One region of the Nesterenkonia sp. AN1 genome, then DNA from elsewhere that is predicted to be linked to it. Evidence: predicted binding sites of a transcription regulator. Region 1 holds the regulator's gene; the other holds the start of a gene.
The links. Region 1 encodes HrcA, which represses chaperone genes, less so after heat shock. Its sites were predicted from a motif close to TTNGCACTCGNNNNNNNCGAGTGCNAA; they were not measured.
Positions count from the first base shown of each region.

Region 2: groL (chaperonin GroEL) is a predicted target of HrcA. The motif match lies at 2,439-2,465, and genes of this name have one in related genera.

Region 1 covers NZ_JEMO01000016.1:6,588-10,503, forward strand. The annotation lists gene hemW (radical SAM family heme chaperone HemW) at 1-121, shown strand, start outside; gene BG28_RS08995 (DUF4870 domain-containing protein) at 181-612, opposite strand; partial or broken gene BG28_RS09000 (DUF3097 domain-containing protein) at 818-1,707, opposite strand; gene hrcA (heat-inducible transcriptional repressor HrcA) at 1,776-2,801, shown strand; gene dnaJ (molecular chaperone DnaJ) at 2,814-3,916, shown strand, end outside.
Region 2 covers NZ_JEMO01000001.1:31,482-35,397, forward strand. The annotation lists gene BG28_RS00170 (alpha/beta fold hydrolase) at 1-712, shown strand, start outside; gene pcaC (4-carboxymuconolactone decarboxylase) at 705-1,088, shown strand; gene BG28_RS00180 (peptidoglycan bridge formation glycyltransferase FemA/FemB family protein) at 1,108-2,310, opposite strand; gene groL (chaperonin GroEL) at 2,662-3,916, shown strand, end outside.

The DNA of each region.
Region 1 (3,916 bases):
TGACGGGCTGATCGAGGAGGGCGCGGCCCAGCCGAGCAACGCGCATCCTCAGGGGCGGGCGGTGCTCACCCTGCGCGGACGGCTGCTGGCCGATGCGGTGACCCGAAGACTGGCGCCCTGAGCCGAGCCTGAGGGCTTGGCGGGACGCAGGAGGATGTTCGGTGGATCAGATGAAGATTCTCAGTGGATCAGCCGAAGATTCAGCGGGTACCGGTAGGGGCGCCCCTTATTGCACTGGATGCCGGCGACCAGGCCGGAGATGGTCATCGTGATCCAGATCAGCACCGCCAGCAGGCCGAAGATCCAGCCGATGGCGGGGATCAGGGCCAGGATATAGCAGCCCAGCATCACGGCGGTCAGCGGCAACGTGAAGTTCAGCGCCTCTTTGGACTCCTGGGCCGTGAAGGGGCCGCGGTCGCGGTAGACCAGGTAGATCGCGAGTGCGGGGAAGCAGCCGATGAGCGCGCCGAAGTGGGACAGCGTCGCCCAGCGTCGATCCTCCGCCGGGGTCAGCGAGGCGGCGGCGGCAGAGGAACCCTTCAGGCGTGGCGCTGCGTCCGTTCGAGCGTCCTGTTCCGACTGCTCGCCCTGGGGTTTCTGATTATGCGTCACTGCACCTCCGTGATCATGGTGCCGCCCTTGCGACACGCGGCCGTTCCCACTTTCGGATTCTATCCACTGACGCTGAACATCAACTGGCCGTCGCGGGCGTGTCGGCCTTCAAGTTCCGGGCGCTCCCGCGTGATGCAGTGTCCCTACTAGTCATTGCGTCATTGCGTCATTGCGTCATTGCGTCATTGCGTTTCGGTGCTGCGGCTCATGGCTCCACCGTGACGAAGTCGATCAGCTCCTCCACGCGTCCGAGCAGCGAGGGCTCCAGGTCGGCGTAACTCGTGACCTGGGCCAGGATCCGCTTCCAGCCGTGCGCGATGTCTCGCTGGTTCGCGTGCGGCCAGCCCAGGGCCTGCAGCGTGCCGACCTTGATGTCCTGGCTGCGCGGGACCTCGGGCCAGCGCCGCAGCCCGAGCAGGTGCGGCTTCACCGCCTGCCAGACGTCGACGTAGGGGTGACCCAGCACCGCGATGTTGCCCCGTGCGCCCGGCTGCTGCATGACCTCGCGGGCGATGCGGGACTCCTTGGAGCCCGGGACGAGGTGATCAAGCAGCACCCCGACCCGTCGCTGCGGACCGGGCCCGAACGCACGGATCGCCCCGAGCAGGTCATCGGCGCCGTGCAGCGGCTCCACCACGATGCCTTCGATCCGCAGGTCCTCGCCCCAGACCTTCTCCACCAGCTCGGCGTCGTGGGTGCCCTCGACCCAGATCCGCGAGGCCCGGGCCACGCGGGCCGGCGCATTGGCCACCGCCACCGATCCGGAGGCGGTGCGGGTGGCTTCGCCGCGACGGCCCGGGGGGTGGGGGGCGTCAGCTCCACCGGCTGGCCCTCGTGCAGGAATCCATGGCCCAGCGGGAAGGAACGGACCTTGCCGCGCCGGTCCTCGAGGCTCACCACGTGGACCCCGCCGGAGGCCTCCACCGAGATGATCGCGCCGACCCAGCCGGACTCCACCTCTTCGATCACGGCGCCGTAGTCGGCCGGCATCGTGGAGACCTTGCGGAGCTGGCTCTGGCGGAGCCGGGAGAGGTCCTGGGCACCCCAGTTCGGGGTGGAGGAGTTACGCCAGTCGGGGAGGTGCGGAGCGCTCATGATCACCCATTGTAGAATTAGCACTTGTACTCGAAGAGTGCCAGAGGTTCAGGAGGCGCCAAGCTTACATGTCCGACACCCGTCGTCTGCAGGTTCTGCGTGCCATCGTGGAGGACTATGTCCACACCCGGGAGCCGGTCGGGTCCCGGGCCCTGGTGGAGCGTCACGACCTGGAGGTCTCACCCGCCACGATCCGCAACGACATGGCCCACCTCGAGGAGGAGGGCCTGATCGCCGCGCCGCACACCTCCGCCGGGCGGATCCCGACCGATCTCGGCTACCGGCGATTCGTGGACAAGATCACCGAGGTCCGTCCGCTCACCTCCGCTGAGCGGCGCGCCATGGACACTCTGCTCGAGACCGCCGATGACCATGACGCGATGCTCGAACACACCGTGCGGCTGCTCGCGATGCTCACCAATCAGGTCGCTGTGATCCAGCATCCGCAGCGCTCCACCGCGAAGATCCGGCACATCGACATCGTCTCGATGTCCTCGCACAAGGCGCTGGTGATCGTGATCCTCTCCTCCGGGAAGGTCGATCAGCGCATGGTCACCCTGGCCGACGCGATCGGTGATGACTCGCTGCACCGGCTCGCCCAGGTGCTCTCCTCTGAGCTGCACCAGCGCTCCATCTCGGCGCTGCCGCTGCCCGCAGACACCCTGATCAGCCGGGTGGAGCCGGTGCTGCGACCGTCCATGGCGATCCTCGCCCAGGCCGTGGAGACCATCCTGGAATCGTCTCGGGTGGATCGCATCATCATGGCCGGGACTGCTAACCTCGCCAGGTCGGGCCGCGACCTCGGTCCCTCCATCGGCCCCATTCTTGAAGCGCTCGAGGAACAAGTCGTGCTGCTTCGACTGTTGACAGAGATGGAGCAGGACCGGCGCGGTCTCTCCATCCGCATCGGTCACGAGACCAGCCATGATTCGCTGATCGAGACCGCTGTGGTCGCAGCGGAGTACGGCAGCCATACGGGAGCCGAGGGTGCCAAGCTCGGCGTCGTCGGTCCGACCCGCATGGACTACGGCTCCACCATGTCCGCGGTGCGCGCAATGGCGCGCTACCTGTCCCGAATTCTTTCCGAAGGGTGAACGTCCACGAAGATGACGACTGACTACTATGAGGCGCTGGGCGTCAGCCGCTCGGCGTCCACCGAAGAGATCAAGAAGGCCTACCGCAAACAGGCCCGGAAGCTTCACCCGGACGTGAACCCCTCCGACGACGCCGCCGAGCAGTTCAAGGTGCTCGGCCGCGCCTACGAGGTGCTCGCGGACCCGCAGAAGCGGCAGAACTACGACGCCACCGGCGATGAGAACGGCCGCTCCGGATTCCCCGGCGGTGGAGCAGGCGGTGCCGGCTTCGGCGGGTTCGGCGACATCTTCGAGACCTTCTTCGGCGGGGGAGGCGGCGGCCCCGCCTCACGCACCCGCCGCGGCCAGGACTCGCTGATCCGGGTCCGGATCGACCTGCGCGACGCCGTGTTCGGCACCACCAAGGAGGTGGAGCTGGAGACCGCGGTCACCTGCACCGTCTGTGACGGCTCCTGCACCCGCAAGGGCACCTCGCCCACCACCTGCCCGGACTGCCACGGCCAGGGCCAGGTCCAGCGCCCGATGCGCTCGATCCTGGGCACCGTCATCCAGACCCAGACCTGCGCGCGCTGCGCCGGCTTCGGCAACATCATCGAGGACCCCTGCCAGGAGTGCGACGGTCAGGGCCGGGTGCGCGAGCGTAAGTCCCTGAAGGTCAAGGTCCCGGCAGGCGTGGACCGGGGCAACCGGATCCACCTGGCCGGCGAGGGCGAGGCCGGGCTGGCCGGCGGACCCTCCGGGGACCTGTTCATCGAGGTCGAGGTCAAGCAGCACGAGGTCTTCACCCGCCGCGGCAACGACCTCCACGCCACCGTCTCGATTCCGATGACCGCGGCCGCCCTGGGCACCACGGTCGGGCTGGAGACCTTCGACGGGGCCGAGGAGCTCAGCGTGAAGCCGGGCACCCAGTCCGGTGAGGTGCTCACGCTCAAGGAGCGCGGGGTGACCCACCTGCGCGGCGGCGGTCGCGGGGCGCTGAAGGTGCACCTGAAGGTGGAGACCCCCACCAAGGTCTCCGAGCGCGAGGCCCAGCTGCTGCGCGAGCTCGCCCTGGAGCGTGGCGAGGAGCGCGGGGAGTCCACCACCGAACACCGTGGCGTCTTCGCCAAGCTGCG
Region 2 (3,916 bases), on a different contig from region 1:
GACCAGCGTCGCGGTCCTGTGGGAGGGCGCCCTGGAGCATCTGCAGCAGAGCTTCACCGTCATCGGCTGGGACCTGCCGGGGCACGGGGCCGCCGCGCCCTACACCGCGCCCTTCGAGATCGCCGACCTCGCCGACGCGGTGGAGGAGCTTCTCGCGCAGCTCACGAAGACCCACGGGATGCCGGAGGATCTCCCGGTCTACGCCGCCGGGGTCTCGATCGCGGGCACCGTCAGCCTGACCCTGGCGCTGCGCCCGCAGACCCGGTTCACCCGGCTGGTCGCGCTGTGCACGGCCGCGAAGATCGGTGACCCGCAGATGTGGAGCGAGCGCGCCGAACTGGTCGCCCAGGCGGGGACGCCCACCATGGTCGAAGGATCGGCCCAGCGCTGGTTCGCCCCGGGGTTCATGGCCCGTCAGCCTGCCGTGGTCACCGGGCTGCTGCGCTCGCTGCAGCACACCGATCGACACTCCTATGCCCAGGCCTGCCGGGCACTGGGGCGCTATGACCTGACTGCCGAGCTTGCCGGCGTCGTCCGACCGCTTCTGGTGATCAGCGGGGCGCAGGACCCGGTGTGCCCACCCTCGGCGGTCCAGGACCTCGCCGCCGCCCCACATACAAGGACCGCAGTGCTGGACGGCGTCGCTCACCAGGCGCCGGCCGAAGCCCCTGAGGCCACCGCACGACTGCTCAAGGAGTTCCTCAATGACTGATCCCAGCTACCAGGAGGGCATGAAGGTGCGCCGTGAGGTGCTCTCCGATGCCCATGTGGACCGCGCCGAGGCGAAGAAGGACAGCTTCACCGAGGACTTCCAGGAACTGATCACCAACTACGCCTGGGGATCGATCTGGACCCGTCCCGGTCTGGACCGGCCCACACGCTCGGTGATCACGCTCACCGCGCTGATCGCCGGCGGCTACTGGGAAGAGCTGGAGATGCACATCCGCGCGGCGCTGCGCAACGGGCTCACCGAGGACCAGATCAAAGAGGTCTTCCTGCAGTGCGCGATCTACTGCTCGGTCCCCGCCGCGAACACCGCATTCAGCATCGGCCGTCGGGTTCTGGAGGAAGAGCGCAGCGGCGCCTGAATGAGCTGACGGGACCGGCTCAGCGCCGCGACATGTACAGGTTGAACGCCTTGGCCAGCAGCGGATTGACCGGGTAGTCCCATTCGCCGAGGGTCTGGACCACATCGGCGCCCATGGTCGTCTTGAACCGGGTCAGCCCGGCCAGCGGGTACTCCGGGTCCAATGAGGGGCTGAGTCCGCCGAGGTCATACCACCGGCAGCCTGCGGCGAGCGAGTCTTCGATCTGGCGCAGCTGCAGCGCGCGGGGCGCATAGCGCTTGCGCTCCTCGGAGGATGACGCGCCATAGACGTACCAGGCGAACTGGCCCTGCCGGACATAGATGGCCGCAGCCAGGAGCTGATCCTGGAAATGCGCCAGGTAGAGCGTGCATTCGCTCAGCGGTGAGGCGTTGAGCTCGCGGTACATGTCTTGGAAGTAGGAGAGCGGCCGGCCGGTGAAGTCATCACGGTCGGCGGTCTCGGAGTAGAGCGCGTGCCAGGCGGCGAGGTCGGACTCGCCGCCGACGCTCACCTCGAGCTCGGAGCGGGTGGACTTCTTGGTCTGGCGGCGCGAGGACTGATCCATCCGGGCCAGCACGTCCTCGATGGGCAAGACGGCGCCGGCGTCGTCGGTGAGCGGGATGCGGGCCTGGAACTGCGGCTGTCCGGCCTCGAAGTCGGTGCTCGGCGCGGGTGCCTTGAAGCCCAGCGCGCGCAGCTCTCGCTGCCACTTCTCGGCCTGAGCGGCACCGGCCGGATCAATCTCGAGCGGGTCAAGCTCCTCGATGCTGGTGTTCTCCCCGGCGGCCAGGGCGCGACGGACCTCCTTGGCCTCCCAGCGACGCAGCACCGAGGGCAGGCCCATGCGGATCAGGAAGGCTCCGGAGGTCTTCAGGTAGGCGATCAGCGGCGGGAGCAGCAGCTCAAGGTCGACGACGACCGGGTCCATGACCGGGCCCTCAGCGAGATAGGCGAGCCGCTTGTTCCCGAGCAGCGGCACAGCGGCGGGGACCGGGAGTCGACGGAAGAGCACCAGCGTCGCGGCCACCGGCGCGGAGTCCGGCCCGGCGTCGGCGTCGAAGACTCCGAGGCTCTGGGCCTGCCACTCCTGCTTCACCGCGGGCCAGCGCGGGTTCTGCAGGAACGACGCGGTCTGATGATCAGCGAGGAAGCGGGTGTGCTCCTCGGGGCTGATCGGGCGGACCTGGTACACGGCGGCGACGCCTGAATCTCTATGCTCCATCACGCCTCAAGGGTACCGTCTGGTTCCTGCGCCGCTGGGAGATCAGGTTCAGGCCCGGTTGTGCTCCGTCACCCATACGCGGCGCCGCTGCGCAAGGGCGGCGGCACAATCTGCCCTCGGCGCAGAGGTTTGCACTCGGTAGGGGAGAGTGCTAAAAATTGGTTTAGCACTCTCGTGTCGAGACTGCTAGAGGAACCTGAGCAGGTGAGGCCATACAGAAGTTCCCGGTGACGCGGGAACGGCCGTCCGTCGCGGGCACCTGGAATGGTTCGACCCAGCAGACGCGAACACGTCTGAAAGTCACACACCACGGCTTGAGATCAGCCGAGTCCAGGAAGGACACGCGCCACTATGGCAAAGACTATTGCATTCGATGAAGAGGCACGCCGCGGCCTCGAGCGCGGACTGAACGTCCTCGCCGATGCCGTCAAGGTCACCTTGGGTCCCCGCGGCCGCAACGTCGTGCTGGAGAAGTCCTGGGGTGCCCCCACGATCACCAACGACGGCGTCTCCATCGCCAAAGAGATCACGCTTGAGGACCCCTACGAGAAGATCGGCGCTGAGCTGGTCAAGGAGGTCGCCAAGAAGACCGACGACGTCGCTGGCGACGGCACCACCACCGCCACCGTCCTCGCACAGGCCCTGGTCAAAGAAGGCCTGCGCAACGTCGCCGCCGGCGCCGATCCGATGGCGCTCAAGCGCGGCATCGACATCGCCGTGGAGTCGGTCACCGCGGAGCTGTTCAAGTCCGCCAAGGAGATCGAGACCACGGAGCAGATCGCTGCCACCGCCTCCATCTCCGCCGGTGACCCGCAGATCGGCGCACTGATCGCTCAGGCGCTGGACAAGGTCGGCAAGGAAGGCGTCATCACCGTCGAGGAGTCCAACACCTTCGGTCTGGAGCTCGAGCTCACCGAGGGCATGCGCTTCGACAAGGGCTACCTCTCCGGCTACTTCGTCACCGACGCCGAGCGCCAGGAAGCAGTCCTGGAAGATCCCTACATCCTGATCGCGAACTCCAAGATCTCCTCGGTCAAGGACGTCATCGGCGTCCTGGAGCAGGTCATGCAGTCGGGCAAGCCGCTGCTGGTCATCGCAGAGGACGTCGAGGGTGAGGCCCTGGCCGCACTGGTGGTCAACAAGCTCAAGGGCACCTTCAAGTCCGTGGCCGTCAAGGCCCCCGGCTTCGGTGACCGCCGCAAGGCCATGCTCGCCGACATCGCCATCCTCACCGGTGGCCAGGTCATCGCCGAAGAGGTCGGCCTGAAGCTGGAGAACACCACTCTGGAGCTGCTCGGCACCGCCCGCAAGGTCGTGGTGACCAAGGACGAGACCACCATCGTCGAAGGTGCCGGCGAGGCCGACGAGATCGCCGGCCGCGTGTCCCAGATCAAGGCCGAGATCGAGAACTCCGACTCGGACTACGATCGCGAGAAGCTTCAGGAGCGTCTGGCCAAGCTCGCCGGAGGCGTGGCAGTCATCAAGGCCGGCGCCGCCACCGAGGTCGAGCTCAAGGAGCGCAAGCACCGCATCGAAGATGCCGTGCGCAACGCCAAGGCCGCTGTGGATGAGGGAATCGTCGCCGGCGGCGGCGTGGCCCTGATCC